3 regions of the Streptomyces sp. NPDC007872 genome follow, and region 3 is predicted to be linked to each of the others. Evidence: riboswitches for the same ligand, from Rfam matches in the RefSeq annotation. Region 3 holds a riboswitch; each other region holds the start of a gene.
What was found. A riboswitch is a leader RNA that binds a small molecule or an ion and turns the genes downstream of it on or off. The one in region 3 is predicted to bind cobalamin.
Positions count from the first base shown of each region.

Region 1: it holds a riboswitch for cobalamin, as region 3 does, so the genes downstream of both, ACFYNX_RS25950 (ABC transporter substrate-binding protein) here and ACFYNX_RS14250 (acyl-CoA thioesterase) in region 3, are expected to answer to the same signal.
Region 2: it holds a riboswitch for cobalamin, as region 3 does, so the genes downstream of both, ACFYNX_RS03035 (ribonucleoside-diphosphate reductase subunit alpha) here and ACFYNX_RS14250 (acyl-CoA thioesterase) in region 3, are expected to answer to the same signal.

Region 1 is NZ_JBIAEA010000007.1:438,288-448,351, reverse strand. Features, by position in the region: gene ACFYNX_RS25975 (ScbR family autoregulator-binding transcription factor) at 1-663, opposite strand, end outside; gene ACFYNX_RS25970 (ScbA/BarX family gamma-butyrolactone biosynthesis protein) at 794-1,741, shown strand; gene ACFYNX_RS25965 (NAD-dependent epimerase/dehydratase family protein) at 1,755-2,711, shown strand; gene ACFYNX_RS25960 (TetR family transcriptional regulator) at 2,811-3,404, shown strand; gene ACFYNX_RS25955 (cold shock domain-containing protein) at 3,688-3,894, shown strand; cobalamin riboswitch at 3,991-4,116, shown strand; gene ACFYNX_RS25950 (ABC transporter substrate-binding protein) at 4,201-5,262, shown strand; gene ACFYNX_RS25945 (FecCD family ABC transporter permease) at 5,259-6,314, shown strand; gene ACFYNX_RS25940 (ABC transporter ATP-binding protein) at 6,377-7,261, shown strand; gene ACFYNX_RS25935 (radical SAM protein) at 7,174-8,460, opposite strand; gene ACFYNX_RS25930 (metalloregulator ArsR/SmtB family transcription factor) at 8,636-8,929, shown strand; gene ACFYNX_RS25925 (VOC family protein) at 8,926-9,312, shown strand; gene metE (5-methyltetrahydropteroyltriglutamate--homocysteine S-methyltransferase) at 9,367-10,064, opposite strand, start outside.
Region 2 is NZ_JBIAEA010000001.1:752,782-762,845, forward strand. Features, by position in the region: gene ACFYNX_RS03020 (hypothetical protein) at 1-576, shown strand, start outside; gene def (peptide deformylase) at 644-1,279, shown strand; gene ACFYNX_RS03030 (ribonucleotide-diphosphate reductase subunit beta) at 1,347-2,363, opposite strand; gene ACFYNX_RS03035 (ribonucleoside-diphosphate reductase subunit alpha) at 2,363-4,738, opposite strand; cobalamin riboswitch at 4,868-5,008, opposite strand; gene ACFYNX_RS03040 (GNAT family N-acetyltransferase) at 5,058-5,567, opposite strand; gene mctP (monocarboxylate uptake permease MctP) at 5,648-7,273, opposite strand; gene ACFYNX_RS03050 (DUF3311 domain-containing protein) at 7,270-7,524, opposite strand; gene ACFYNX_RS03055 (GntR family transcriptional regulator) at 7,745-8,509, opposite strand; gene ACFYNX_RS03060 (extracellular solute-binding protein) at 9,025-10,064, shown strand, end outside.
Region 3 is NZ_JBIAEA010000003.1:829,754-839,817, forward strand. Features, by position in the region: gene ACFYNX_RS14210 (APC family permease) at 1-856, shown strand, start outside; gene ACFYNX_RS14215 (PaaX family transcriptional regulator C-terminal domain-containing protein) at 888-1,793, opposite strand; gene ACFYNX_RS14220 (GNAT family N-acetyltransferase) at 1,790-2,446, opposite strand; gene ACFYNX_RS14225 (alpha/beta hydrolase family protein) at 2,563-3,612, shown strand; partial or broken gene ACFYNX_RS14230 (MBL fold metallo-hydrolase) at 3,710-3,985, opposite strand; partial or broken gene ACFYNX_RS14235 (GlxA family transcriptional regulator) at 3,976-4,442, shown strand; gene ACFYNX_RS14240 (NAD-dependent succinate-semialdehyde dehydrogenase) at 4,638-6,053, shown strand; gene ACFYNX_RS14245 (aldo/keto reductase) at 6,202-7,029, shown strand; cobalamin riboswitch at 7,173-7,392, shown strand; gene ACFYNX_RS14250 (acyl-CoA thioesterase) at 7,442-7,894, shown strand; gene ACFYNX_RS14255 (PP2C family protein-serine/threonine phosphatase) at 8,093-9,907, shown strand; gene ACFYNX_RS14260 (response regulator) at 9,904-10,064, shown strand, end outside.

The sequences.
Region 1 (10,064 bases), on a different contig from region 3:
GAGGTTCTCGCCGTCCTCGGCGAACCGCTTCTCGTCGTACTCGACGGCGAGCCTCCGTGCGTGCTCCTCGGTCATTTCCAGGCGGATCAGCACGGCCGGGGTGCATATGGTCGGCAGCACGTACCGGAGCAGCACCAGAACCCGATGAGTGAGGTCATTGCGGTCGCACAGGATCTGGGACATCGCCTGAATTCCGGAGAAGGACCCCGCGAAGAGTTCGGCCGTGTCCGTCACGTTCACGTGGAGGAGGAGTTCCCCCCGCACCTTCGCGACGGTGAGGATCTCCGCCACCTGGTCGATCCACGCCCGGAAGGGAGCGGCCCGGTCGACCCCGGTGGCGCCGCTGTCCAGGGCCAGTGCGACGCTCGCCCGCACCAGCGGATCGCGCTGCAGCCGGTGGGTGAGCAGGAAGGCCTGGTCGACCAGCTCCTGGAGCTTGACGGGCTGCGGGGTGAGCGGTTCGTCGAGCATCTGGGCGTCCAGCACGCCGAGGGCGAGGTCCTCCTTGGAGGCGAAGTGGAAATACAGCGCCCCCTTGGTCACCCCGGCGCGCACCAGGATCTCCCCGATGGTCGTCCGCTCGTAGCCGCGCTCGGCGAAGACCGCGGCAGCCGACTCCAGGATGAGCCGCCGGGTCCGGATTGCACGCGCTTGCTGCGCCAAGGCGCCTCCCGCTGTCTCGCTGTCTGTGCTCACTCTGTGACGTGAAGCATTGAAAAGAAAACCGCGTTCTACGTACCCTACGCCGGACGGATTTGCCGTTCGGGGTGTGCAGGGACTGCGAGGGGAAGCCATGGAACAGCACCACCGCGGGGGAACGACACCCGTCCCGGGGGAGTTCGTCCATCGGGCCGACCCCGCCGACATCATTCCCACGGCCTGGACACAGGTGCGGGAGAACCGTTACTCCGTCTCCGCTCGCTGGCCTGCTTCGCATCCCTTCTTCTCCCCGGTGGCAGGTGACCGGCACGACCCCGTGTTGGTGGCCGAGACGATACGTCAGGCCACCATGCTCGTCCTTCACGCCGAACTCGGGGTACCCGTGGAGGATCAGTTCGTCATGTGGGAGCTGAACTACACCGCCGATCCCGCCGAACTCGCCCTCGACGGACCCTCGTCGGAGATCGTCGCCGAGATCTCCTTCCCCGAGCTGGAGCTGCGCGCGGGCAGGGTGCGCGGCCTGCGCACCAGCGTCGTCATGACCCGCGACGGCCGGCGGGTCGCCACCGGCGACAGCACGGCGCGCTGCACCCCGGGCCCGGCGTACCGCCGGATGCGGGGCGAGCGGATGGCGGCCCTCGGCCGCCCGGTCCCCCTGATACCCGGGGTGGACCCGCGCCTGGTCGGCCGCGAGGACCCCAAGGACGTCGTCCTGGGCCCCGGCGACCGCCCCGACCGGTGGCAACTGCGGATCAACACCGCCCACCCCACGCTCTTCCGCCGCCCGAACGACCACGTCCCCGGGATGCTCCTCCTCGAAGCGGCCCGGCAGGCGGCGATGCTGGCGACCGGCGACACCGCCTACCTCCCCGCCGCCATGGAGCTCTCCTTCTCCCGTTACGTGGAACTCGACAGCCCCTGCTGGATCGAGGCCGAGGTCCTGACCGCCGCCGGTCCGGCGACCGCCGTCCGGATCACCGGCCACCAGGACGGCACGCCCGTCTTCCTCTGCACGCTCACCTCCCCGTCCCGGGAGCCGGCGGTGGCCGGACTCGGCCCCGCCGCCCGGTCGGCGGGCTGACCCGGAACGCACGATGGGCCTCCGCATCCTGATCACCGGCGCGTCCGGATTCATCGGCGGCCGGGTGACGGCCGCCGCCATGACGACGGCGGAGGCCGGGCACGTACGCCTGCTCGCCCGCCGCCCGCTCGACGTCCCGGCCACCGGGCCGCAGGGGACTCCGGCGGTCGAGACCGTCCGGGGCGACCTCCGGGACCCCGACTCCCTGCGCCGGGCCTGCGAGGGCGTCGACGTGCTGATCCACTGCGCCTCCGCGATCGGCGGCGACGAGGAGACGGCCCGCGCCGTCAACGACGAGGGCACCCGGGCCCTGGTCGACGCCGCCGTACGCGCCGGGGTGGGCCGGATCGTCGCCCTGGGCACGGCCTCGGTCCACGGCCGCGGCCCCTTCCGCGGCGCCGCCCCCGGCACCCTGCCGATCGCCCCCGCCTCGGCGACCAGCCGCACCCGCGCGGCGGGCGAGCGGCACGTCACGGAGGCGGGCGGGACCGTCCTGCGCCCCCACCTCGTATACGGGGCCGGGGACCGGCAGATGGTGCCGGGCCTCGTCAAGCTCCTCGGCGCCCTGCCCGGTCCGCTCGACGGCGGGGCCTCGCGCCACTCCCTGATCGACGCGGACAGCCTGGCGGGCGTCCTGCTCGGCGCGGCGCTCTCGCCCCGGACCCAGGCCGGCCCGTACCACGTCGACCACCCCGAACCGGTGCCGGTCGCGGACCTCCTCGCGGCGGGCGAGGAGCTGCTCGCCCACCGGGCCGGACCGCGCCGGGGCCCGGCGGTGGACATCGCCGAGGCGCGCGCCCTCCTCGCGGCCCACCCCTTCGCCCTCCACCACCTCGACATGCTCGCCACCGACCACTGGTTCGCCGACGACCGCACCTGGCGGGACCTTGGCCGCGACCCGGGTCCGGCCTTCACCGAGGGGTTCGCCCGTCACGCGGAGTGGTACCGGAGCTTCCTCGGCCCCTCCTGAACGGAACCTCCCGTCCCTCCCGAACAGAAGCCGTCCGCGCCCGAGACCCCCTCGCACGCCCCTCCTCCGGGCGGTTCCCGGTGGATAAGGTGGGCCACGATGACACGTTTCCGCGAGAGCGTCCGCTCCCTGCTGCGCGAGCAGGTGCTCGACGCCGCCTACCGCCTCGTCGCCGCCGAGGGCTGGAGCGGGCTGCGCATGACCTCCGTCGCGCGGGCCGCGGGCATCAGCCGCCAGACCCTCTACAACGAGTTCGGCTCGAAGGAGGCCATCGGCAACGCCCTGGTCCAGCGCGAGCTGGAGGGCTTCCTGATCGGCATCGAGCGCGAACTCGACGCCCACCGGGGCGCGTTGGAGGAGGCCGCGACGGCCGGCGTCGGCTACACGCTCCAGCAGACCGTGGACAACCCCCTCATCAAGAGCGTCCTGGTCGCGGCCCGGGGCGGCGAGGACGACCTCCTCGCCTACCTCACCACCCGCACGGAGCCGGTCTTCGGCACGGCGATGGCGATGCTCCACGCGTACGCGGTCGAGGCCTGGCCCGACGTGGACGAGGAGTCGCGCGGCCTCGCCGTCGAGACGGTCGTGCGGCTCACCGTCAGCCACATCGTCCAGCCGGTGGCCTCCCCGGCGGAGACGGCGACGCGCATCGCCAGGATCACGGCGAGGATCGCGTACCCGGGCGGCGCCTGAGGCGCACCCCGCCCGGGCCCGGAGGCCGTACCCCGTTCCGGATCGGACGCCGTACCCCGTCCCGGCCCGGACGTGCGACGAGGCCCGGTGCCGAACACGGGGGATCTTCGGCACCGGACCTCTGTTGAAGATTCTACGAGATCCTCCGGGGTGCTCGCGCACGGCCGCCGGCCGACGGGCGAAGGGCGGGCGGACGGGGTACACCTCCCCTGAGACGCGGACCCGGCCGCACCCGGCCGGGACGACTCCCGCCCGCGTCGCCGACGCCGAGGAGGAGGCCGCCGTGGAAAGCAGGAGCAAGGGTTTCGTGCAGTCCTTCAACCGTCTCGGGGGATACGGGTTCGTCGTCCCCGTCGGCTCCGAGGACCAGGTCTGGTTCAGCGCGGAGGACATCGAGGACGAGAGCCGGACCGTCTCGGAGGGGCAGCAGGTCTCCTTCGTCCTGGTCCTCGGGGACGGCCGCTTCGAGGCCAAGGAGCTGCGCGTCTGACGCCCCCCGCGCCCCGGGGCACGCCCCCGGGCCGGTGGTACTGTGCCGGGGCCAGTCGCACCTTTGTACGCACCCGAACGGGTGCGTGCACGGGTCAGGGAATCCGGTGCGAGACCGGAACTGACGCGCAGCGGTGAGGGCGACGGGCGGAGCATCGGCCACTGGGCGGCGACGACGGCCCGGGAAGGCGCCCCGTCCGGCTGACCCCGAGTCCGAAGACCTGCTGGCGGCCCCGGCGGCACGCCCGCCCGGGGAGCACCGTACGACAGGCTCCGCGTATGAGCCGTGGCCGCAGAAGGAAGTCCCGTGCCGCTCGCACACCCCGTCCGCTCCGCCGTGCTGTTCCTCACCGGCGCCCTGCTCCTGACCGCGACCGGCTGCGGCACGGGCACGACCCCCGCCCCCGGCCGGCCCGCGGACGGCGCCGGGGAGGCGAAGACCGGATACCCCGTCACCCTCGACGACAACTGCGGACGGCCCGTCCGCGTCGAGCGCGCGCCGGAGCGGGCCGTCGCCCTCGACCAGGGCGCGGCGGAGATCATGCTCTCCCTCGGCCTCGCCGACCGCATGGTGGGCACCGGCACCTGGACGGACCCCGTGCTCAAGGGCCTGGAGGAGGAGAACGCCGGGGTCCCGCGCCTCGCCGACCGCTACCCCTCCTTCGAGAAGGTCCTCGACACCGAACCCGACTTCGCCGCCGCCTCCTTCACGTACACCCTAGGCAAGGGCGGGGTGGCGCCCCGCGAACGGTTCGAGCAGCTCGGCGTCCCCACCTACCTCTCGCCCACCGACTGCGTCGGCAAGGACAACAGCGGCGACGGCGACGGCGTCCGCGTCCGGCCGCTCACCATGGAGACGGTCTACGGCGAGATCCGCGACCTGGCCCGGATCTTCGGGGTCCGGGAGCGCGGCGAGAAGCTCGTCGGGGAGCTCAAGGGCCGCGTGGCGAAGGCGACTTCGGGCGGCGGCTTCGAGAACGCCACGGTCCTCTACTGGTTCGCCAACTCCGAGGCGCCCTACATGGCGGGCTGCTGCGGCGCCCCCGGCATCGTCTCCCGCGAACTGGGCGCGAAGAACGTCTTCGACGACACCAAGGAGGAGTGGCCCCAGATCAACTGGGAGACCGTCGCCGACCGCGACCCCGACGTCCTCGTCATCGGCGACCTCACCCGCCGCTCGCAGTCGGCCGAGAGCGCCGCCAAGAAGATCGAGTTCCTGGAGTCCGACCCCGTCACCCGCAGCATGACGGCCGTGAAGAACAAGCGGTACGTCCTCCTCAGCGGCCAGGCGCTCAACCCCACGATCCGCACGGTCGAGGCCGTCGAGAAGGTGGCGGCCGCCCTCCGCTCCCACGGTCTCGCCAAGTGACCCCCGTCCCTCCGGCGACCGCCCCGGTACGGAAGGGAGCGACGGCCCTGCTGGGGACGGCGGCCGGGCTCGCGCTCCTGGCCGCCTCGGTGGCCGCGGCCATCACCATCGGCCCGGCCCGCATCGGCGTGGCCGACGTGTGGTCGACGGTCGCCGCCCACCTCGGCGGGGGTGCCCCGGCGCTCTCCCCGATCCGGGACGGGATCGTGTGGGACCTGCGGCTTCCCCGCACGCTCCTCGCCGCCGTCTGCGGCGCCGGCCTCGCCCTGTGCGGCGCGGTGATGCAGTCGCTGCTGCGCAACCCGCTGGCCGACCCCTTCGTCCTCGGGGTCTCCTCCGGTGCCTCGACCGGCGCGGTCGCGGTCGTCGTCCTCGGGATCGGCGGGGGAGCCCTCTCCGTCACCGGCGGCGCCTTCCTCGGGGCGGTCTGCTCCTTCGCGCTCGTGCTGCTGCTCAGCCACACCCTCGGCGGCTCGACGGACCGCGTGGTCCTCTCCGGGGTCGCCGCCATGCAGCTCTTCTCCGCCCTCACCTCCTTCGTCGTGATGACGGCCGCCGACGCGGAGACCACCCGGGGCGTCCTCTTCTGGCTGCTCGGCTCGCTCGCCGGGGCCGGCTGGACCGACGTGTGGGTGTGCCTGGGGGTCCTCGCGGCGGCCCTGGTGATCTGCGTCGGCCACGCGCGGACCCTGGACGCGTTCGCCTTCGGGGAGGAGGCCGCCGCCTCGCTCGGCGTCGCCGTCGTCCGGACCCGGCTCGTCCTCCTGTGCGTCACCGCGCTCCTGACGGCCGCCCTGGTCTCCGCCGCCGGGGCCGTCGGCTTCGTCGGGCTCGTCCTGCCGCACGCCGCCCGCGCCCTCGCGGGCCCCGGACACGCCCGGCTCCTGCCGGTCACCGCCCTGGCCGGAGCGGTCTTCCTGGTCTGGGCCGACACCCTCGCCCGTACCGTCCTCGACCCCCAGGAGGTCCCGGTGGGCGTGGTCACCTCGCTGGTCGGCGTACCGGCCTTCGTCCTCGTCCTCTACCGCACGCGAAGCGCACGAAGCACGTGAGGCGCACGAAGCACGTGAGGCACACGAAGCACGTGAGGCACACGAAGCACGAGGAGCACGCGATGATCCCGACGCCCCCCGGGACGGAAGGCCTGCGCGCCGACCGGGTCTCGCGCACCGCCGGCGGCACCCTCGTCCTCGACGGCGTCGGCATCGCCCCGGTCCCCGGCACCGTCACCGGCCTCCTCGGCCCCAACGGCTCCGGCAAGTCCACGCTCCTGCGCCTGCTCGCCGGCGTCCTCGCCCCCGACTCCGGGGTCGTCACCCTCGACGGCGAGCCGCTGTCCGGACTCGGCCGCAGGACCGTCGCCCGGCGCCTCGCCACGGTCGAGCAGCAGTCCGACACCCAGACCGACCTGACCGTCGTCGACGTCGTGCGCCTCGGCCGCGTCCCGCACCGCAGGGCCTGGACCCCGCCCTCGGCGGCGGACGAGGCCGCCGTCCGCTCCGCCCTCGCCCGCACCGGGCTCGCCGACCGCGCCCGCCAGCCCTGGCGGACCCTCTCCGGCGGCGAGCGCCAGCGCGTCCAGATCGCCCGCGCCCTCGCCCAGGAGCCGCGCGAGCTCCTCCTCGACGAACCCACCAACCACCTGGACGTCCAGCACCAGCTCGACCTCCTGGAGCTCGTCGCCGGACTGCGCCTCACCGCCGTCGTCGCTCTGCACGACCTGAACCTCGCGGCGATGTACTGCGAGCGGCTCGTGGTCCTCTCCGGCGGCCGCGTGGTGGCCGGCGGCACGCCGGACGAGGTGCTCACCGAGGAGCTGATCGCGGACGTCTACCGGGTCAGGAGCGTCGTGACCCGGCCGGACCCCGGCGGCCGCCCCCACGTCCGCTTCCTGGGGACCGCCGGGCCCCCTCACTCCCCTTCGCCGGGCTCCGGCGTCAGCGCGTCCATGAAGGAGCTGACCGAGAACACCGCGCGGCCGGGACCGGCCGGACCGTAGCCGGGCGGGGCGGTGAGGTCGTTCTCCCGGAGCGTCTCCGTGTACGCCTCCAGGAGCCGCAGGTGGTATTCGAGCGGGGCGCCGTCCGGGTTCTCGCGGCCCAGCGGCGTCGTCGGCTCCGGGCACCAGGTGGTGAACCGGGGCGTGATCCCGCGCGACATGAAGAACCGCAGGCCCTCCCGGGTGGAGGCGATGGCCTCGTCCACGGTCAGGAAGCCCGAGGGGCGCGCCATCTCGACCCCGGCGACGAAGTTCGGGATGACGTTGCGCGGCCCGAAGACCTCCGCCGAGTCCAGGATCCGGCGGTGCCACTCGTCCCGGCCGATGTAGCGCTCCTTGCCGGGGCAGTACAGCTCGAACAGGCGCCGGTCCCACACCTCGTAGTTCGGGTGGTAGATCCGGATGCCGTAGTCGTGGAAGCGCCGCACGTCCTCCTTGGGCAGGGCCTGCGCGACGACCTTGCCGATCCAGCGGCCGGGGAAGCGCTCCTCGATGGCCTGCGCGTACTGCCCGTAGAAGTCGGCCTCGTCCTTCCCGCCGACCTTCGAGGTGACGGCCCCGCCCGTCAGGGTGTAGGCGGTCGACGCGCGGGCCGTGTCGTGCCGGTCGATGATCTCCAGGGCCTCCAGGACCTCGTCCACCGGCTTCACCCCGGTGTACGGGCGGCCCGCCGCCTTGTGCTGGCGCCAGTTGTGGTTGATGTCGCAGTACTGGCACTCCTCCTTGGCACCGAAGTACTGGCACACCCGGAAGACCGTCAGGTAGATCAGGTAGCCCCACTGGATCGTCGGCGCCACCTCCATCACGGACTTGCCGTTCGACAGCGGGTGCCGGTAGTACTCCGGCATCGGCGGCAGACCGACGTCCGCGATCCGCGCCCCGTCCAGGAAGAGGGCGAGCGCCCCGTCCTCGCCCGGCGCGACCCGGTACGGCGAGGACGGGTTGACCCGCACCGACACCACCGTGCGCCGCAGCCCGTACGGGCCGCCGGTCAGCACGATCTCCTCCGGCGGGCGGTTCAGCGCCGCCTCCCCGAGCTCCGGCAGCGTCCGGTGGTCGAAGGAGAAGATGAAGTACGACTTCGGCTTCACCTCGCCCCCTTCGTTGCCGGACAGGGCGGCGGGGTCGAAGGCGACCCCGCCGCGCAGCAGGTCCTCCTTGAGCACGGCCTCCCGGGGAATCCCCGGGAAGCGCTCCATGAGGGACTCCACGACGGACGTGCGGGTGGGTGCGACGCTGGACACAGGCGGGTCTCCGGAGGTGAGGGGGCTCTTGGAGCCGACGTGTACCCCACGCTACGCGCGCGTAGCGGTGACGGGGCGGCCGGGGCCGCTCGACTTGATAGGCAAGTGAATGCTTGCCTATGCTGGCGGGGTGACGGACGACGTTTTCAAGGCGCTGGCCGACCCGACCCGCAGGCTCATCCTCGACGGGCTCGTCGAACGGAGCGGCCAGTCCCTGTTCGAGATATGCGCCCGACTGGCCTCCCGGCACGGCCTCGGCATGTCCCGGCAGGCTGTCAGTCAGCACCTCGCCGTCCTCGAAGCCGCGGGCCTCGTCGTCACGCGGCGCGAGGGGCGCTACAAGTTCCACGACCTGAACACCGAACCGCTGGAGCGCATCGCGACGCGATGGCTCGTGCCGGAGAAGCCGGAGAACACGCCATGAGGATCCACCTGTCCAGCGTCTTCGTCGACGACCAGGACAAGGCCCTGCGCTTCTACACCGACGTGCTGGGCTTCGTGAAGAAGGAGGAGGTCCCGATCGGGGAGCACCGCTGGCTGACCGTGGTCTCGCCGGAGGACCCCGACGGCACCGAACTGCTCCTGGAGCCCGACGCCCACCCGGCCGTCAAACCGTACAAGGACGCCCTGGCCGGGGACGGCATCCCGGCCGCCTCCTTCGCCGTGGAGGACGTGCGCGCCGAGTTCGCCCGGCTGAGCGGGCTCGGGGTCCGCTTCACCCAGGAGCCCGTGGACATGGGCCCGGTCGTCACCGCCGTCCTCGACGACACCTGCGGCAACCTGATCCAGATCGCCCAGCGCGTCTGAGGCCCGGACCGCCGGGTCCGGGGCGCGCGGCCCCGGACCCGGCGGCGGACGCCGTCACGAGCCGGACAGCTCCTCCCGCACGGTGCGGGCGGCGGCGACCAGGTTCTCCAGGGAGGCCCGGGTCTCCGGCCAGGCGCGGGTCTTCAGACCGCAGTCCGGGTTGACCCACAGCCGCTCGGCGGGGATGGCCTCCAGGCCGGTGCGCAGCAGGGCGGCCGCCTCCCCGGCGCTCGGCACCCGGGGCGAGTGGATGTCCCAGACGCCGGGGCCGGCCTCGCGCGGATAGCCGTGGGCGGCGAGCTCCCGGGCCACCTGCATGTGGGAGCGGGCCGCCTCCAGGCTGATGACGTCGGCGTCGAGGTCGTCGATCGCCTGGACGACGTCCCCGAACTCGGCGTAGCACATGTGGGTGTGGATCTGGGTGTCCGGCCGCACCCCGCCGGTGGCCAGGCGGAACGCCTCCGTCGCCCAGTCGAGGTACGCCGGGCGGTCGGCGGCCCGCAGCGGCAGCGTCTCGCGCAGCGCCGGTTCGTCCACCTGGATGACGGAGGTGCCGGCCGCCTCCAGGTCGTTCACCTCGTCGCGCAGGGCGAGGGCGACCTGCCGGGCGGTCTCGCCCAGCGGCTGGTCGTCGCGGACGAACGACCAGGCGAGCATGGTGACGGGGCCCGTCAGCATCCCCTTGACGGGCTTGGACGTGAGGGACTGGGCGTACGAGGTCCAGCGCACCGTCATCGGCTCGGGCCGCGAGA
Region 2 (10,064 bases), on a different contig from region 3:
CGGCTCTCGCCCGAGGGCGAGGCCGAGGTCGTGTGGGGCCGCCGGCTCGACCCGGCCCGGATGGAGGTGCTCTCCATCCCGCTGCCGTCCTCCGGGCGCCGCTGGGGCGAGGTCGTCCTCCACGACGGCGTGCCGAACGGCGAGCGGACCACCACCGCCGGACCCTCCTACCCGGTCTTCGACGAGATCGAGCTGTGGGCGCCCTCGCCCGTCCCCACCTGGGTGGTCCTCCTGGAGGCCGCCACCGAGGCCGACCGGGACGCCCTGGAGCAGTTGGCCGCCGAGGCGGGCTTCGCCGCCGAGGACTGGTCGTCCTCCGTGCGGCTGCTCTGCCGCGCCTGTTCGGAGTCGACCATGCCGAGCGCCGAGGGCGAGGGCGAGCACTCCGACCCGCACGACCACAGCGAGCCGGGGCACCCCGGGCCGCTCGGCCACCGCTCGCCCGGCGAGCTGTGGGTGCCGGAGCGGGAGTGCGGCATCGCGGCCCCGGCCGGGCTCGTGCGCGGACTCCTCGACGGCTGGGTCGCGGACAGCCCGGACAGCCGCGAGTGGCGGGATCTCGAAGAGGTCTGCTGAGCGGCCCGTCCCTTCCCCGTAGGCTGTCCTCCGACGGAATCGGGTTTTCAGGAAGGCGCGGCCGGACATGGCGCAGCAGGAGACGGACGAGCAGACGCAGATCAACGACGGCTTCGTCGTGGACACGGAGGACTGCGAGGCGCGCGAGCTCGCCCACCGTGAACGCGGCAAGGCCCGCCCGATCACGGTCGTCGGCAACCCCGTGCTGCACAAGGAGTGCAAGGACGTCACCGAGTTCGGCGACGAGCTCGCGGCGCTGATCGACGACATGTTCGCCAGCCAGAAGGCCGCCGAGGGCGTGGGCCTGGCCGCGAACCAGATCGGCGTGGACCTCAAGGTCTTCGTCTACGACTGCCCGGACGACGAGGGCGTCCGGCACACCGGCGTCGTGGTCAACCCGGTGCTCCAGGAGCTGCCGGCGGACCGCCGCGTCCTGGACGAGTCCAACGAGGGCTGCCTCTCCGTGCCGACCGCCTACGCCGAGCTGGCCCGCCCGGACTACGCCGAGGTCCACGGCAAGGACCCGCAGGGCAACCCGATCAAGGTCCGCGGCACCGGCTACTTCGCCCGCTGCCTCCAGCACGAGACGGACCACCTGTATGGCCGCCTCTACATCGACCGCCTCTCCAAGCGGGACCGCAAGGACGCCCTGCGCCAGATGGAGGAGGGCACCCCGCGCTACGAGACGGTCCCGAACGACTGATCCACGCGCGCGTGCACACGCGGAAGGGCCCCGCACCGATGCCGGTGCGGGGCCCTTCCCGTACGTCCTAGAAGTCCTCGTCCAGGTCCACCGAGCCCTCGACCGCCACCTGGTAGGCGGACGGGCGGCGCTCGAAGAAGTTGGTCAGTTCCTGGACGCCCTGGAGCTCCATGAAGGAGAACGGGTTCTCCGAGCCGTACACCGGGGCGAAGCCGAGGCGCTGGAGGCGCTGGTCGGCGACGCACTGGAGGTACTCGCGCATCGACTCGGTGTTCATGCCCGGCAGGCCGTCGCCGCACAGGTCGCGGCCGAACTGGAGCTCCGCCTCCACGGCCTCCTTCAGCATGTCGGTGACCTGCTGCTGGAGCGCGTCGTCGAAGAGCTCGGGCTCCTCCTTGCGGACGGTGTCCACGACCTCGAAGGCGAAGTTCATGTGCATCGTCTCGTCGCGGAAGACCCAGTTGGTGCCGGTCGCCAGGCCGTGCAGCAGGCCCCGGGACCGGAACCAGTACACGTAGGCGAAGGCGCCGTAGAAGAACAGGCCCTCGATGCACGCCGCGAAGCAGATCAGGTTCAGCAGGAAGCGGCGGCGGTCGGCCTGGGTCTCCAGGCGGTCGATCTTCTCGACCGAGTCCATCCAGCGGAAGCAGAACTGCGCCTTCTCGCGGATGGAGGGGATGTTCTCGACGGCGTCGAACGCGGCGGCGCGGTCGTCCGGGTCGGGCAGGTAGGTGTCGAGCAGCGTCAGGTAGAACTGGACGTGCACGGCCTCCTCGAAGAGCTGCCGGCTCAGGTAGAGCCGCGCCTCGGGGGAGTTGATGTGCTTGTAGAGCGTCAGGACCAGGTTGTTCGCCACGATCGAGTCGCCGGTCGCGAAGAAGGCGACCAGGCGGCCGATCATGTGCTGCTCACCGGGGGTGAGCTTCGCGAGGTCGGCGACGTCCGAGTGGAGGTCGACCTCCTCGACGGTCCAGGTGTTCTTGATCGCGTCCCGGTAGCGCTCGTAGAAGTCCGGGTAGCGCATGGGACGGAGGGTGAGTTCGAAGCCCGGGTCGAGCAGGTTCTTCTGTTCGGTGGAGCTCATTACTGGCAGGCCTCGCAGGACTCGGGGTTCTCCAGGGAGCAGGCGACCGCGTCGGGGTCGGCGACCTGCTGGACGGGGATGGGCGCGGCGGCCGCCGTCGACGCCTGGGCGGCGCGGGCGATCCGGGTGGCCGGGCGGGAGCGCAGGTAGTACGTCGTCTTCAGGCCCTGCTTCCAGGCGTACGCGTACATCGACGACAGCTTGCCGATGGTGGGCGTCTCCAGGAACAGGTTCAGCGACTGCGACTGGTCCAGGAACGGGGTGCGGGCGGCGGCCATGTCGATCAGGCCGCGCTGCGGGATCTCCCAGGCCGTGCGGTACAGCTCGCGCACCTCGGCCGGCACCCAGGTGAAGCCCTGCACCGAGCCGTTGGCGTCGCGCAGCGCCTCACGGGTCTGCGCGTCCCACACGCCGAGCTTCTTCAGCTCGTCGACGAGGTACGAGTTGACCTGGAGGAACTCGCCCGACAGCGTCTCGCGCTTGAACAGGTTGGAGACCTGCGGCTCGATGCACTCGTACACGCCGGCGATCGAGGCGATCGTCGCGGTCGGCGCGATGGCGAGGAGGAGGCTGTTGCGCATGCCGACGGCGGCGATCCGCTCGCGCAGGGCCGTCCAGCGCTCCGGCCAGTTCAGTTCGACGTCGTAGTGGTCGGGGTGCAGCACGCCGCGGGCGGCGCGGGTCTTCTCCCAGGCCGGGAGCGGGCCGTTGCGCTCGGCGAGGTCGGCGGAGGCCTCGTACGCGGCCAGCATGATCCGCTCGGCGATGCGGGTGGAGAGCGCCCGCGCCTCGGGGGAGTCGAAGGGCAGCTTGAGCTGGAAGAAGACGTCCTGGAGGCCCATGGCGCCCAGGCCGACCGGACGCCAGCGGGAGTTGGAGCGGCCCGCCTGCTCGGTCGGGTAGAAGTTGATGTCGACGACCCGGTCGAGGAAGGTGACGGCCGTGCGGACGGTCTCGTCCAGGCGCTCCCAGTCGATGTCCGAACCGACCACGAACGCGCCGAGGTTGACCGAGCCCAGGTTGCAGACCGCGGTCTCGCCGTCGTCGGTGACCTCCAGGATCTCCGTGCAGAGGTTGGAGGAGTGGACGGTGTGGCCGGGCTCGGCGGTCTGGTTGGCCGTCCGGTTCGAGGCGTCCTTGAAGGTCATCCAGCCGTTGCCGGTCTGGGCCAGGGTCCGCATCATCCGGCCGTACAGGTCGCGGGCCGGCATCGTCTTGCGGGCCAGGCCGGCCGCCTCGGCCCTGCGGTAGGCGGCGTCGAACTCCTCGCCCCACAGGTCGACCAGCTCGGGCACGTCCGAGGGGGAGAACAGCGACCACTCGGCGTCGGCGTTCACGCGGCGCATGAACTCGTCCGGGATCCAGTGCGCCAGGTTCAGGTTGTGCGTGCGGCGCTGGTCCTCGCCGGTGTTGTCGCGGAGCTCCAGGAACTCCTCGATGTCCGCGTGCCAGGTCTCCAGGTAGACGGCGGCGGCGCCCTTGCGGCGGCCGCCCTGGTTCACGGCGGCGACGGAGGCGTCGAGGGTCTTCAGGAACGGCACGATGCCGTTGGAGTGCCCGTTGGTGCCGCGGATCAGCGAACCGCGGGCGCGGATGCGGGAGTACGAGAGGCCGATGCCGCCCGCGTGCTTGGAGAGGCGCGCGACCTGGTGGTAGCGGTCGTAGATGGAGTCCAGCTCGTCCTGGGGGGAGTCCAGGAGGTAGCAGGAGGACATCTGCGGGTGGCGGGTGCCGGAGTTGAAGAGCGTGGGGGAGGACGGCAGGTAGTCCAGGCGGCTCATCAGGCCGTACAGCGCGGCCACCTCGTCGAGCGCGCGGACGCTGTCGTCCTCGGCCAGGCCGCAGGCGACGCGGAGCATGAAGTGCTGCGGGGTCTCGATCACCTTGCGGGTGATCGGGTGGCGCAGCAGGTAGCGCGAGTAGAGGGTGCGCAGGCCGAAGTAGCCGAAGCGGTCGTCGCCGGCGCGGTCGATCGTGGTGTCGAGGCGGTCGGCGTGGAGCGCGACGAACTCGGCGGTGCGGTCGGCGATCAGGCCCTCGCGGTGGCCGACGGCCACCGAGGAGGAGAAGTTCACCGAGCCCTGGGAGGCGGCCTCGTCCGCGATGGTGATGGTGAGGAGCCGGGCGGCGAGCCGGGAGTACGCCGGGTCCTCGGCGATCAGACCGGCGGCCGCCTCGGTGGCCAGCTCGCGCAGCTCCGCCTCGTCCGCGGCGGCGCTGCGGCCGCGGAGCGCGGCGGCGGCGACCCTGCCGGGGTCGGTGTCGGGGAGATCGGCGGTGAGGTCGGTCAGGGTCCGCAGCAGTACGGTCCCGGGGCCGTCGCTCTCGACCGCGGAAGCCTCGGCCGAAGCCGGATCGGCGGGCGCGATGGTCACGTGGGGGCTCTCCCTCGCTCGGCTCGGGGCCTCGGCGGGGGAGGGCGGACGGGCGGGCGTCCAGGCATGACGCGCCGCGTCCACCGGCCCACTCCGCGAGGCCCGGACGTCTGTGGCACCCGGAACGGAAGGACCGGGCGCGCTGTCGGCAGGTGTTCGGACTCACCCCGGACGAAACCGCACGAAGTACACCGTTGCGGGACAGTTCCGGATTCGCGCCGGATTCCCCTGCGTCGACAGCGAGGACGAGCATACATGTGGGGGGCGCCACTCGTGGCACCCCCCACATGTTGTGTCGCCCCCTGGACGGGACTTGGGCTCAGAAGTCCAGGGAGTAGGTGCGCAGAGAGTGATCGGGGATGGGCTCCCAGTCCCGGTGCGGAGTGCGGACGAAGCCCATCCGCTCGTAGATCCGGTGCGCCGCGGCCATCTCGGCGCCCGTCGAGAGCACGATCCGGGCGCACCCCGGCAGGGCCCGCGCCCGGTCGACACAGGTCCGTACGAGCGCCTCCCCGATGCCCCGGCCGCGGGCCTCCCGCGCGACCGCGAGCATCCGGAACTCGGCCTCGCCGGGCACGGCGATGTCGGCCCACGGGGTGCCGCCCCGGGCGAAGGTCACGCCGCCGACGATCCGGCCCGCCGCGTCCCGGGTGTCCTCCGCGACGAGGACCTCGCTCTCGCGGGCCCGGCGCGCCGTGTCCCGCAGCAGCTCCAGATAGGAGTCCTCCGCCCCGTGCGCCAGCAGTCCGTCGTCCAGGTAGGTGCGTCCGGTCAGCTCGCCGAGCACCTCGTACTCCTCGGGCCGTACGGCCCTGATCGTGAAGTCCATGGGGGAAGTGTGCCTGCCGGTGACGCGACGGGGCCCGGGGCCTCCTGGTGGAGGTCCCGGGCCCTTTCCTGCGGGTGGCGTCAGTGCGTCGGCGCGGTGACCTTCTCCATCTCGACCTGCACGCCGGGGTCGCCGGCGTCGGCCGTGTAGTCCGACGGGGAGGTCTCGTCGACGCCCTCGGGGGCCTTGAGGGCCTTGAGGACGAAGGTGAGGACCACGGTGACCAGGACGTTGAGGACGAAGGCGGTGAGGCCGATGTAGCCGATCTCGCCGATGCCGGGGATCTCGGCGGAGGAGCCGCCGAAGTGCTTCTGGGTCGGGCTGGCGACGCCGTAGGCGGCGACCGTGCCGTAGACCATGCCGACGGCCCAGCCCGCGAGCAGCGCCCAGCGGTGGAACCAGCGGGTGAACAGGCCGCCGACCAGGGCCGGGAAGGTCTGGAGGATCCAGATGCCGCCGAGGAGCTGGAAGTTGATCGCGACCGTCTTGTCCATGGTGAGGACGAAGGCGAGCGCGCCGACCTTGACCAGGAGCGAGACGATCTTGGAGACCTTGGTCTCCTGCGCCGGGGTGGCGTCCTTCTTGATGAAGTCCTTGTAGATGTTCCTCGTGAAGAGGTTGGCCGCGGCGATGGACATGATCGCGGCCGGGACGAGCGCGCCGATGCCGATCGCGGCGAACGCGACGCCCGCGAACCAGTCGGGGAACATGGTCTCGAAGAGCTGCGGGATGGCGAGCTGGCCGTTCTTCACCTGAATCCCGGCGGCGATCGCCATGAAGCCCAGCAGCGCGAGCAGGCCCAGCATCAGGGAGTACAGCGGCAGGATCGTGGTGTTGCGGCGGATGACCTCGCGGCTCCGGGACGACAGCGTCGCCGTGATGGAGTGCGGGTACATGAAGAGCGCGAGCGCGGAGCCGAGCGCGAGCGTCGCGTACGTCCACTGGCCGGCCTCGCCGGGGACGAGCGCGCCGCGCGGCTTGCCGGTCGCCGGGTTGGTCTGCGCGTACGCCTCGCCCGCCTTGGCGAAGATCTCGTCGAAGCCGCCCAGCTTGATCGGGATGTAGATGATCGCCACCGCGATGACGATGTAGATCAGGGTGTCCTTGACGAAGGCGATGAGCGCGGGGGCGCGCAGGCCCGAGGAGTACGTGTAGGCCGCGAGGACGCCGAAGGCGATGAGCAGCGGCAGGTCCTTGACGAACCAGTGGGTGTCCTCGCCGCCGCCGACGCCCATCACGTCCAGGACGGCCTGGATGCCGACCAACTGGAGCGCGATGTACGGCATGGTGGCGAGGATGCCGGTGACCGCCACCGCGAGCGACAGGCCCTTGGAGCCGAAGCGGCCCCGGACGAAGTCGGAGGTGGTCACGTACCCGTGCTTGTGCGAGACCGACCACAGGCGCGGCAGGAAGGTGAAGATCAGCGGGTAGACGAGGATGGTGTACGGCACGGCGAAGAAGCCGGCCGCGCCCGCCGCGTAGATGGCCGCCGGGACGGCGACGAAGGTGTACGCGGTGTAGAGGTCGCCGCCGAGCAGGAACCAGGTCACCCAGGTGCCGAAGGACCGGCCGCCCAGGCCCCACTCGTCGAGGCTGTGCTCGTTCTCGGCCTTGCGCCAGCGCGCGGCCAGGAAGCCCATGACCGTGACGGCCACGAAGAAGAAGACGAAGACGCCGAGCGCCACGCCGTTCACGCCGTCCTTCATCGCGCGTCACCCCCCTCGCGGGACCGCTGGTCCCGCTGCCACAGCTTGTACGCGATCATGGTGAGCGCGGTGGAGACCAGCACCCAGAGCATCTGGTACCAGTAGAAGAAGGGGATGCCGGCGAAGAGGGGTTCGACCTTCGCGTAGGAGCCCACCCAGAGCATCGCCACGAACGGGGCGACGAGGCAGAGCGCGATCACCACCCGCAGGGGGGTGATGGTCGGTTGTTTCCCTTGTGCCACTTCTGACATGGCGATTCCGTCCCCTCGCTGATCACCTCGGTAATGCTGGGGAAATCTAGGGGACGCGTCCGCTTCATGGAACCCCCGTCCGCATAACGGATGCGTTTTGTCGGAAGCGGTCCTCTTTGGTCGTCCGCGGTGCCGAGGGACGGGAATACGACATTCCCGGAAACGCGAAACGGCCGCACCCGCCGGGGGCGCGGCCGTCGCGCGGGATGCGCGTGGTCGCTCAGTCGTGGGGGCGCCGGAGGCGGGCCACGAACTTGTACCGGTCGCCGCGGTAGACGGACCGCACCCACTCCACCGGCTCGCCCTGCGCGTCCAGCGAGTGGCGGGAGAGCATCAGCATCGGCAGGCCCACGTCCGTACCGAGCAGGCCGGCCTCGCGCGGAGTGGCGAGGGAGGTCTCGATGGTCTCCTCGGCCTCGGCGAGGTGCACGTCGTAGACCTCGGCGAGCGCGGTGTAGAGCGAGGTGTACTTGACGAGAGAGCGGCGCAGGGCCGGGAAGCGCTTCGCCGACAGGTGGGTGGTCTCGATCGCCATCGGCTCCCCGCTGGCGAGCCGCAGGCGCTCGATGCGGAGCACCCGGCCGCCGGCCGAGATGTCGAGCAGCCCGGCGAGGGTGTCGTCGGCGGTGACGTAGCCGATGTCGAGGAGCTGCGAGGTGGGCTCCAGGCCCTGGGCGCGCATGTCCTCGGTGTACGAGGTGAGTTGCAGCGCCTGGGAGACCTTGGGCTTGGCGACGAAGGTGCCCTTGCCCTGGATGCGCTCCAGGCGCCCCTCGACGACCAGCTCCTGGAGGGCCTGGCGCACGGTGGTGCGGGAGGTGTCGAACTCGGCGGCCAGCGTCCGCTCCGGCGGGACGGGCGTGCCGGGCGGCAGGGTCTCGGTCATGTCGAGCAAGTGCCGCTTCAGCCGGTAGTACTTGGGCACGCGCGCGGTACGGGTGGGCGTCCCGCTCTCTGTCTCCGTGCTGCCCGCGTCCGTGGCCATGGCCTGCCTTCCCGACTCCTGTGCTGTTGCCGTCACCGGCTCCTCCGTCTGTCGCGGCTCACATGGTGGCACGCTTGCCGTACCACCACGGTTTCTCCTGCCGATCCGTGCCGCTCCGGTGGGGCGTCGGCGGACCGCCGGCGAGGAGGAGTCGTTCCCTGCTTCTTATACACCGTGATATCCCCCGTTGGTCTAGGCCATTCCGGCCGAGAGGTGAGAGGCTTCTTCCGGCGGAACGGAGGGGATCCTCCGGTCCGCCGGGGCGCGCACGGCGTCTCGGGGAGGGCGGCGACTGGCGTGAATCCGGCGGTCGTGGCCGGGTGTCGACCAGATGTCGGTCCGATAACGGACGCCCTTACCCGTCTTGCGCACCCTTGACACCCAAAAAGGTCTAGGCCAAGCTCCGAGTACTGGTCTAAACCATTAAAGACCAGGTCCCAGCCCCACGAGCATTACCCGACGTATGTCTTCGCGCGGTGGGCAGGGGGGTTGCAGGCATCCCTGAGGAGGGTGGCGTGAAGCGCAAGCTCATCGCGGCGATCGGCGTCGCGGGCATGATGGTCTCCATCGCTGCATGTGGTTCCGACAGCGACAAGGCCAAGGACGGCGACAAGGGCACGGCCGGGGGCAACAAGAACCTGACCGTCTGGGTCATGGACGGCTCGGCGCCCGACGCCTGGATGGCCGAGGTCAACAAGGCGTTCGAGGCCAAGCACCCCGGCGTCAAGGTCAAGGTCGAGAAGCAGGTCTGGAACGGCATCCAGGAGAAGGTCACCACCGCCCTCTCCGAGGACACCCCGCCGGACGTCCTGGAGCTCGGCAACACCCAGACCGCCGGCTACGCGGTCACCGGCGGTCTCGCGGACCTGAGCGGCGACAAGGCCACGCTCGGCTACGACGGCTGGAACAAGGGCATGGTCGCCTCCAACGAGTTGGACGGCAAGCTCTACTCCGCCCCGTGGTACGCCGCCAACCGCGTCGTCATCTACGACAAGGCCGCCTTCAAGAAGGCCGGCGTCACCCCGCCGAAGACCCGCGCCGAGTGGATCGCGGGCCTGAAGAAGCTCAAGGCCTCCGACCCGAAGTCGCAGGCGATCTACCTGCCCGGCCAGTCCTGGTACGTCCTCGCCGGTCTCATCTGGGACGAGGGCAGCGACCTCGCGGTCAAGGACGGCGACAAGTGGAAGGGCAACCTGTCCTCCCCCGAGGCCGTCAGCGCCATGAACTTCTACAAGGAGCTGGCGTCCTACTCCACCGCTCCGAAGGACAAGGACGAGGCGACCCCGCAGCAGTCGACCGACGTCGTTCCCAAGGGCGGCGTGTCGTCCTGGATCGGTCTCGGCTGGGAGGCCGGCGGCGCGATCGACGCCATGAAGAAGGCCGGCAAGACGGCCGACTTCGGCTACTTCCCGATCCCGGGCAAGACGGCCGACAAGCCGGGCTCCGTCTTCCTCGGCGGCTCCAACCTCGCCATCGCCGAGCGCTCCCAGAACAAGGAGCTCGCGAAGGAGTGGCTGGCCCTGGCCGCCGGCAAGGAGTACATGACGAAGTACGC
Region 3 (10,064 bases):
GGTCGAGGTCGGCGGCCTGGTGGTCGTCGTGGTGCTCGGTGCCTGGCTGGTGCTGCGCGGGGAGGGCGATCCGGGGCGCCTGCTCCGGCTCGGCACGCCGGAGAAGGGCGCCGCGGCGGCCGTGCTGAGCGGCTCCGTCCTGGCCTTCTACTCCTTCGTCGGCTTCGAGACCTCGGTGAACGTCGCCGAGGAGACCCGGGACCCCCGGCGCTCCTACCCCCGTGCCCTGTTCGCGGCGCTCGCCACCGCCGGGGCCGTCTACGTCCTGGTGGGCGTCGCCGCCTCGGTCACCGTGCCCACCGGTGTCCTCGCCTCCTCCAGCGGCCCCCTCCTGGAGGTCGTCCGCGAGGCCGGTGGCGTCCCCCTGCGGCTGTTCAGCGCCGTCGCCCTGGTCGCCGTCGCCAACGGGGCGCTGCTCACCGGCATCATGGCCTCGCGCCTGGCGTACGGGATGGCACGCGACGGGCTGCTGCCCGCCGCGCTGACCCGGGTGCTGCCCGGCCGCCGCACCCCCTGGGCGGCGATCGCCGCCACCACCGCCCCCGCCCTCCTGCTTGCCCTGACCGGCAGCGTCGCCACTCTGGCGTCCACCCTGGTGCTGCTGCTCCTGGTGGTCTTCCTGATCGTCAACGCGGCCGTCCTCGTGCTGCGTTCCGACCCGGGCGAGCCGGACCACTTCCGGGCCCCGACCGTCCTGCCCGTCCTCGGCGCCGCCTCCTGCGTGCTGCTCGCCACCCAGGTCGAGGCGGAGGTGTGGCTGCGCGGTTCGGTGGTCCTCGCCCTGGCGGTGGTCCTCGCCGTGGTCGCGGCGAAGCGGCGCCGCCGCCCGGAGGCGGAGGGGGACGCGAAGGCCTGAAGGGGCGGGGGGGCGGCAGGGCGCCCCGGGGTCACGCCGACGCCTCGCCTCCCGCCGGGCGCACCGCGTCGGAGTAGAGGGCGAACAGGCGGGGGGTGTTGGTCTCGTCGGGCCCGGTTTCGCGCAGACGGTTCCAGCAGGTGGCCGCCAGGCCGCGGGCGCGCGCCCCGGGCCAGGGCCGGGGCAGCAGTTCCGGCGGCAGGAGGGGATCGGGCTCCATCGCCGCGGTGAAGTGGACGGCGAGTTCGACGGCCGTGGTGAGCCGCTCGGCGCCGGAGGGGCCCGGTTCTCCGGCGAGCCCGGTCAGGCAGGCTTCGGCGAAGGCCGCGAGGCGGTCGTACCGTCGGGCGATCTCGGTGAGCGGCCACAGCGCGGCGGCCAGTGCGCGGGGTTCGGTGACGCCCCCGACGCTCAGGTCCGTCGTGGTGAGACGGGTGAGGGCGTCGATGACGCCGAGGTGCCGGGCGTGGGCCTCGACGAGTTCGGTGACGGGGTTCGCGGTGACGTACAGGCCGTTCTGGACCGATGCGGCGCCGAGGCGGAGCAGGTGTTCGCGCAGCGCGTCGCGGGCGGTGCGGCGCGCTTCGGGGACGGCGAAGGCGAACAGGTGCCAGGTGCCGTCCCAGGGGCTGTGGCCCGCGTCCTGCCGGTAGGCGTGGCGGACGTGGGCGGCGTCGGGCGCGAGGGATCCGGTGACGTCGGCCACGGCGCGGAGCGTGGCCTTGCGGCCGCGGCCCTCCCGGGTGAACCGGCCTTCGTCGACGAGGCGTTTGACGCAGAGCCTGATCTGCTGGTCGCTCATGCCGAGCAGGCCGGCGACGGCGTAGAGCTGGTCGGCGTCCACGGTGCCGTCCTCGCGGACCAGGGCGTGGACGACCAGCCGGGTGGGGATCTCGGGCCGCTCGGTCGGGCCGCCGGGGCGGGTGGTGTCGGTCATCGCGCCTTCCGCCCGCCGGTCGCGTCCGCCGGGGTGACCGGGCGGTGCATGGTGGTGACCGCGCCGAAACCCATCAGGTCCCGCAGGTAGGGGGTCCGCTCGGTGCGGTGACCGGTGAAGCCGTGCCGTTCGTACAGTGCCCGGGCGCGGGGGTTGGTGTCGATGACGTCCAGACGGATGCGGTGGCAGCCGTGGTCGGCGGCGAGGGCCGCCGTCTCCGTGAGGAGGAGGCCGCCGATGCCCCGCCCCCGGTACGCCGCGTCGACGGCGATCCCGTCCATGACGAGTTCACCGGCGGCGGGGGCCCGTTCGAACAGGGCGAGGACCGCCAGTCGGGGCAGGCCGCGGAAGACTCCGTAGGCGGCCACGACGTCCCTCGCGCCGCCGCCGGTCAGCGCCCGGCCGCCGAGCCGGTGGCCCGCCACACCGACCACCCGGCCGCCGGCGAGCGCGACGATGCCCCGGTCGTGGTCGAGGTGGGCGGCGATGAACGCGCGCCCCTTCCCGGGCGGGCCGAGCGCGGGGGCCAGCTTGCGGCCGAACGCCTCCCAGTAGAGGGCCGCCACCCGTTCTTCGGCGCCGCCGGGAACGCCCCGGCGCACCACCACCCCTCCGTTTTCCACCGCCGGTCCTTCCCGCTCCGTCGCCTCCATGCCGCTCCTCCCGCCAGGGGATCGCCTTGTGCGATCGCCTCTCATACGTTCATGCTAGCAACGATCGTTATCAAGGTGAACGCTCTTGGGGAGGATGTGTGTTCATGGGATTCCGGATGCCGAAACGGCGCGGGTGGCGCTGGACGGCGTGGGTGATGGCGTGCGTCCTGGTGGCGGCCGCGGGGCTCACCGGGGTGGTGTGGCAGAACACCTACGCGCTGCGCGAGGAGAAGGTGTCGCTGCGGCACGGGGGAAGGCTGCTCCAAGGGGTGCTGGCCCGGCCCGACCGGGGTCCCGGCCCCTTCGGGCTGGTGGTGTTCGTCCACGGCGACGGGCCGGTCGACGCGACGCACGAGACGTTCTACCGGCCGTTGTGGGAGTCCTTCGCCCGCGCCGGATACGCGTCGCTGTCGTTCGACAAACCCGGTGTCGGGGGATCGGAGGGCGACTGGCTGGACCAGAGCATGGAGGACCGGGCCGAGGAGACGCTGGCCGCCGTGAGGTGGGCCCGCGGCAGGCCGGACGTCGACGGCCGCCGCATCGGCCTGTGGGGAGCGAGCCAGGCCGGCTGGGTGCTGCCCAAGGTCGCCGCGCGGGACCGGCGGCTGCGGTTCGTCATCGCCGTCTCCCCGGCCGTCAACTGGCTGCGGCAGGGCCGCTACAACCTCCTCGCCGAACTGGACCGGGACGGCGCGAGCGACCGGGAGAGGGAGGCGGCGCTGCGGCGCCGCGAGGTCACCCTGGCCCTGCTCGGGAGGAGGGCCTCCTTCGCCGCGTACCGGGCCGCACTCGGCGACGCGGAGGGCATGACGGAGGCCCGGTGGGCGTTCGTCGCCAGGAACCACCGGTCGGACGCGACCGCCGACCTGCGGGCCATGGCCGGTACACCGCTGCTCCTGGTGCTGGCCGGTCACGACGTCAACGTGGACGTCGGCGAGACCGAAGCCGTCTACCGCGAGGTCCTGCCGGCGTCCTCCCTGACGGTGGCGCGCTATCCGAACGCCACGCACTCCCTGGTCGACCACGAGGTGGAGAACTCGGACCTGCGCCTGACGCTGACCGCCGTCCTCGCCCCCCGCCGGCTCTACACCGGCGGGTTCCTCGCGGACCAGGCCCGGTTCGTCCGGCGACCGGACTCCGGCGGCAGAACGACGCCGGAGGGGTGAGGTGCGCGGCCCGCGGTACGGGGACGCCGTCGCCCGCCCCGGTTCGCGCGCCGCCGCACCGGTTCGACCGCGACTCCGCGGCGCGTACGGGCGGTTCTCAGCGCGGCACGGTGTCGTCGGCCCCGAACGGGCCGCCGTGGCCGGGGACGATCAGGTCCGCGGCGGCCGGCACCCGGAGCCGGGAGGCGCGCAGCACCTCGCGGTCGGGAGCCACGGGATCGTCCGCCGGGCCGTTCGCGTGCCACCACAGGTCACCGGCGAAGGCGACCACGCCCGACTCCGTGCCCGCCAGCAGCGTGATGTCCTCGGGACTGTGGCCCGGAGTGCGGATCAGCCGCAGCGACGGGGTGAGTTCGTAGCCCCTTCGACCTCTGCCTTCACCTGCTGAGGCGGGAGCACGGGGCCGCGATGGCCAACGCCGTCGCCCGGGACGTGGTGCTGCCCTCCCACCGCGACGGCGGGCAGGCGCAGTACCTGGCCGCCCCGCCCCCGAGGACTGCCGCGACGAACGCCTCGCCGAGGTCCTCGCGCGGGCCCGCGAGAACCTCCACCAGCCGCTTCCGGTCGCGGAACTGGCCCGGCGCGCCCTGATGAGCAAACGGTCCTTCGCCCGCCGCTTCGCCGCCGCGACCGGCACCACCCCGCACGCCTGGGTGCGGAGCCCGCGCCTGAGCGGCGCCGAGGGGCTCCTGGAGACCACGGACCTGCCGGTCGAGGAGATCGCCCGCCGCGTCGGCTACGGAAGCGCGACCGTCCTGCGCGAACAGTTCGTACGCCGCCGGGGAGTGCCGCCCCGCGCCTACCGCCGCGCCTTCACGAACACGCCGTGACGGAGCGGGCGGGAAGAGCCGCGCGGCCCTATGGGCCCCACCACGAGAAAAAGAGCCTTTAATCCGTTTTACATTGTTTTCTGCTCCCCTTGTCGGGTAGCAGGGCGGAAGTGAAGGAACGCGGCATTCCGCATGGACCGTCGCGTTCCCCATCTTCCGTGTCCCGTGTCCCGACCCGCCCGTACTGGAGCTTCCATGTCGGAGCAGCGCAAGAGCCCGTTCGCCACTGTCAGCCCGTACACCGGGGAGACCCTCGCGGAGTTCCCGGTGATCGAAGGCGAGGAGGTCGACTCCGTCCTCGAAACCGCAGGTCACGCCTTTGAGGCGTGGCGGAGGCGGCCGATCGCGGATCGGGCCGCGGTGCTCGGGCGGGCGGCCGGGCTGATGCGGGAGCGCAGGGAGCCGCTGGCCCGGCTCCTCACCGAGGAGATGGGCAAGCTGATCGCGGAGGCCCGCGGCGAGGTGGACCTCGCGGCCTCGATCCTGTCGTACTACGCCGAGCACGGGCCCGGCTTCGCGGCGAACGAGCCCCTGGACGTCGAGGAGGGAGAGGCGTACCTCGTCGACGAGCCGCTCGGCGTCCTCCTCGGCGTGATGCCGTGGAACTTCCCGTACTACCAGGTGGTGCGCTTCGCCGGCCCGAACCTGGTCCTCGGCAACACCGTCCTCGTCAAGCACGCCGGGATCTGTCCGCAGTCCGCGCTGGCCCTGGAGACGGTGTTCCGCGACGCGGGGGCTCCCCCGGGCACGTACACCAACCTGTTCGTGAGCCACGACGAGATCTCGCGCGTCATCGACAGCCCGGTCGTCCGGGGAGTGTCGCTGACAGGCAGCGAGCGGGCGGGTGCCCAGGTCGCCGAGCGGGCCGGACGCAACATGAAGCCGAGCCTGCTGGAACTGGGCGGCAGCGACGCCTTCATCGTCCTGGACGGCGAGAACCTGGAGCGCACGATCGGCGCCGCGGTGGCCGGCCGGATGGCGAACACCGGACAGAGCTGCGTGGCGTCGAAGCGGTTCATCGTCCTCGACGAGGTCTACGACGACTTCGTCGGGGGAATGCGCCGCGCGTTCGAGGCGCTGGTGCCCGGCGACCCGGCGGACGAGGCGACCACCCTGGGCCCCCTCTCGTCGGAGCAGGCGGCCGTCGGCCTGGTCGAACAGATCGGCGAGACGGTGGAGCAGGGGGCCGAGCTCGTCACCGGCGGCCGCCGGATCGACCGTCCGGGCGCCTTCGTCGAACCGACGATCCTCACCGGCGTCAAGCCCGGGATGCGCGCCTACGCGGAGGAGCTCTTCGGTCCCGCCGCCGTGATCCACCGGGTGGCCGACGAGGACGAGGCGGTCGCCCTCGCCAACGACAGCCAGTACGGTCTGGGCGGTTCCGTCTTCTGCGCGGACGTGGAACGCGGCCGCCGGGTCGCCGAGCGGGTGGAGACCGGCATGGTCTGGGTCAACCACCCGACCTCCACGCGGCCCGACCTGCCCTTCGGCGGCATCAAGCGTTCCGGTTACGGACGCGAGCTCTCCGCACTCGGCATGCGGGAGTTCGTCAACCGCAAGCTGGTGCGCGTCCTGCCCCCCGACGCGGAGCTGGGCGGCATCGCCGGCTGAACCGAGTCGGCACCGATGCCGGAGGAAGACCGGCCGGTGCCGTACGGCGCCCCTCGTCGCACACCGAAGAGCACTCGACGAACGCCCGACGAACCCCGACGAACCCCGACGAACCCCCTACGAACCCCGACGAACAAGGAGACACACGGTGTCCGCAGTACCGGAGCTCACCCTCAACAACGGCGTACGGATCCCCCAGTTGGGCTTCGGCACCTTCCAGATCCCGCCGGAGGAGACGCGCGAGAAGACCCTGGCGGCCCTGGAGGCCGGGTACCGCCACATCGACACGGCGCAGATGTACGGCAACGAGAAGCAGGTCGGCCAGGCGGTCCGGGACTCGGGCCTCGACCGCGGCGACGTCTTCGTGACCAGCAAGCTGAACAACGACGCCCACGCGTACGACGACGCGCTCAAGGCCTTCGACGGAACGATGGAGGAGCTGGGCCTGGACCGTCTGGACCTCTTCCTCGTCCACTGGCCCCTGCCCGGCCGGGGCGACTTCGTGGAGACCTGGAAGGCGATGGAGGAGATCTACCGCTCCGGGCGGGCCAGGGCGATCGGGGTGTCGAACTTCCAGCCGTCGCACCTGCGCCGGCTCCTCGAGGACAGCGTGGTGGTGCCGGCCGTCAACCAGGTCGAAGCGCACCCGTACCTCACCCAGGACGTCGTACGGGCCTTCGGCTCCGAGCACGGGATCGCCACGGAGGCGTGGTCGCCGATCGCCCAGGGCAAGGTGCTCGGCGACCCGGTGATCCAGGGCATCGCGGACCGGCTCGGCAAGTCGACGGCACAGGTGACCCTGCGCTGGCACCTGCAGCGCGGGGACGTCGTCTTCCCCAAGTCGTCGTCCCCGGAGCGCATGGCGGAGAACTTCGACCTCTTCGACTTCGAGCTCACGGAGGGCGACATGGGCGAGATCTCCGCGCTGAACCGCGACGAGCGCACCGGCCCGGACCCCGACCGGTTCAACGGCTGAGCACACACCGCCCGGGTGACGGCCCCGGCCCCGCTCCCCACGGCGCGTGCCTCCCGGCGGCGGACGAGGCCCGCGGCGGAAGGCCGGGATGCTCCGGAGGCGGCCTCTCGCACACGAGTGTCCGCGCTCCGTGGAGTGCCGCGTAGGCTGGTCGCGTAGCTGGTTCGCCCCGTCCGCCAGGCGGGACGCGTCGTAAGAGGGAACCCGGTGGGAATCCGGGACTGCCCCGCAGCGGTGAGTGGGAACGACCGCCGTCATACGCACTGGGCCCGGGAAGGGTCTGGGAAGCGACGGCCAGTAGGAGTCGCGTACAGCGCGACGTGCCCGCGAGTCCGAAGACCTGCCCGCTGCCCGCGCGCCCCACCCCGTGCGCGCGGAACAGCCCTGCCGCGACTCGCGAAGGAGAGTTGACGTGGCCGATCCCACCGTCATCAGCCCTGCCCCCGCCCCCCGTCCCGCCAAGACGCCGGACGACTCCCGGGTGGTTCTCGCCCACATCATGAGCGAGCACGACACCAACCTCTACGGCACCATCCACGGCGGCGTGATGATGAAGCTCATCGACGACGCCGCGGCGGCGGCCGCCGGGCGGCACGCCGACGGCCCGGCCGTCACCGTCTCCGTCGACCGGATGACCTTCCTCGCCCCCGTACGGGCCGGGGACCTGCTCAGCGTCGAGGCGGGGCTCGAGCGCGCCGGGCGGACGTCGATGACGGTCGGAGTCCGCGTGACCTCCGAGCGCTGGAACAGCACCGGCCCCGCCACCGAGGTCGCCACCGCCTTCCTGACCTTCGTCGCCGTGGACGCCGACGGCACCCCGCGTCCGGTGCCCGCCCTGGACGCACCGCTGCCCGGCCCGTCCTGACGGGACGGGCGGAACCGGCCCTCCCCCGGCCGGGCGGCGGCGCCGGGACCACCGCGGAGTCGCGCGGCCGCCCGGCTTCCGCCCGGGGCGCGGCGACGACGTACGCTGGGACGTGCCGCCCGTCCGGAGTCCCCGAGATCCGGTCCCGGACGGCGGGCGTGAGCCCCGACCAGTACGGCGAACGCGAACGAGGAGACCGTGGGGCGAGTCGAGGGTGCGACCGGCGTGGACCCCGAGAGCTGGTCCGCCGGTCTGCACCGCATGTGGCAAGCCGCGCAGGACGCCGAGGACATCACGGACATGGCCCGGCACATCTACGCCCTGATGCTGGCGGAGCGGGCCGTGGTCGCCGTCGCAGGAAGCAGGTGGGACGGCCGCGACCTGCGGTACGTCCGGCGGCTGACGGCCGACGGCGCCGCGACGGCGGCCACCACGACCCCTCGCCCCGGCAGTGTGCGGACCGTGTCCTCCCGGCCGCCCGCCGAGGACGGAGAGGGCGCCGGGGGCCGCGCGCCGGTGCGGCTGTACGAGCACGACCTCACCGCGGCCGACGAGGAGTTCGCTCCCGAGGCGGCGCTGCTGGCCGAGGCGGGGGCGCGGTGGGCCCTGGAGGCCCGCTTCTCGCTCGGGGGCGGCGACTGGGCGTCCTTCTCGCTGGGGCTGAGCCGCCGACAGGATGCCGGTCCCTCCCTGCCGACGCGGCTGCTCCAGGTGAGCGAGGTCCTGGTGGCCGGCAACCGGAGGGTGCTGGAGCACAGGGCCGCGGAACGCCGTCGGGTCGAAGAGGCGTTCTTGGCCGAGGCGTCCCTCCAGATGGACGCCACCCTCGACGCGCCGGAGACGCTGGAGCGCATCGCCCGGCTCGCCGTACCGGCGGTCGCGGAGGCCTGCGTGGTGCACCTGCGCCGGCCGGACGGCGGGCTGTCGCCGGTCGCCACCGTGCACGTGGCGGCGGCCGTGCAGCCCTGGCTGCGCGGCGTGGCCGCGGACGACCCGTGGCTGGACGAGGCCCTGCGAGCCGCGGCGGACCGGCCGCACGGCACCCTGATCGCGGGCGAGTCCCTGAAGGCGTCCCCGTTCGGGCCGCACGGCGAAGGACCGGGCCGGAACGTGCGGGCCGTGAGCATCAGCCCGCTGCGGGCCCGGGGGAAGCTGCTGGGCACGCTGACGTTCGTCTACCACCGCCCCGAGCGCGAGATCGTCGACCTGCGGGTGCTGGACGACCTGGCCGGCCGGGCGGCACTGGCCATCGACACCACCACCGCCTACGAACAGCGCCGCCGCAACACCGAGCAGCTCCAGCGGCACCTGCTGCCGGACGCGCTGCCCGACTGGCCCGGAGCCGAGCTGACCGCGGCCTACGAGGTGGCCGACGACTCCCTGGAGGTGGGCGGCGACTTCTACGACGCCGTGGTGCGCCGGGACGGCGCGCTGGCCCTCTTCGTCGGGGACGTGTGCGGCCGGGGCGCCGAGGCCGCGGCGCTGACCGGCCTGGCCCGGCACACCCTGCGCGTCCTGCTGGAGGACAAGGTGCCGCCCGGTGAGGCGCTGCGCCGCCTCAACAGCGTGCTGACCGCGCAGCGGCAGAGCGCGCGGTTCGTCACCGCGTTCGTCGGCGTCCTCGTGCCGGACGGCGACGGGTACGCCGTCGAGGCGGCCTCGGCCGGGCACCCGCGTCCGCTGATCCGCCGCGCGGACGGGCGGATCGACGAGGTCCGGGCCTCCGGACTGCTGCTGGGAGTCGTACCGGACGCCCTGTACGAACCGGGGAGGGCCGTGCTGGAGCCGGGCGACGCGCTGGTGATGTTCACCGACGGGCTGACGGAGGCCCGCTCGGCGGACGGGACGATGTTCGAGAGCATGCTGCCCGAGGCGGTACGGGAGTGCTGCCGCGACGGGAGCGGTGCCGCCGGGCTGATCGCCCGCGCGGCCGCCTTCCGTGCCCTGGGCGACGACGACACCGCGGTGCTGATCGCCCGGGTGACTGAGGAACGCGTGGAGGACGCACGATGAACCGGGTGCCGGAGGCGACGGACGCACGGCCCACGACCCCCGACCGGATCCTGGTCGTGGAGGACAGTCCGGAGGACGCCGAGGCGATCGAGCGCGCGCTGCGCCGCACCCATCCCGACCTGGCGCTGGAGTTCGCCGACCGCGGGGAGGGCCTGGT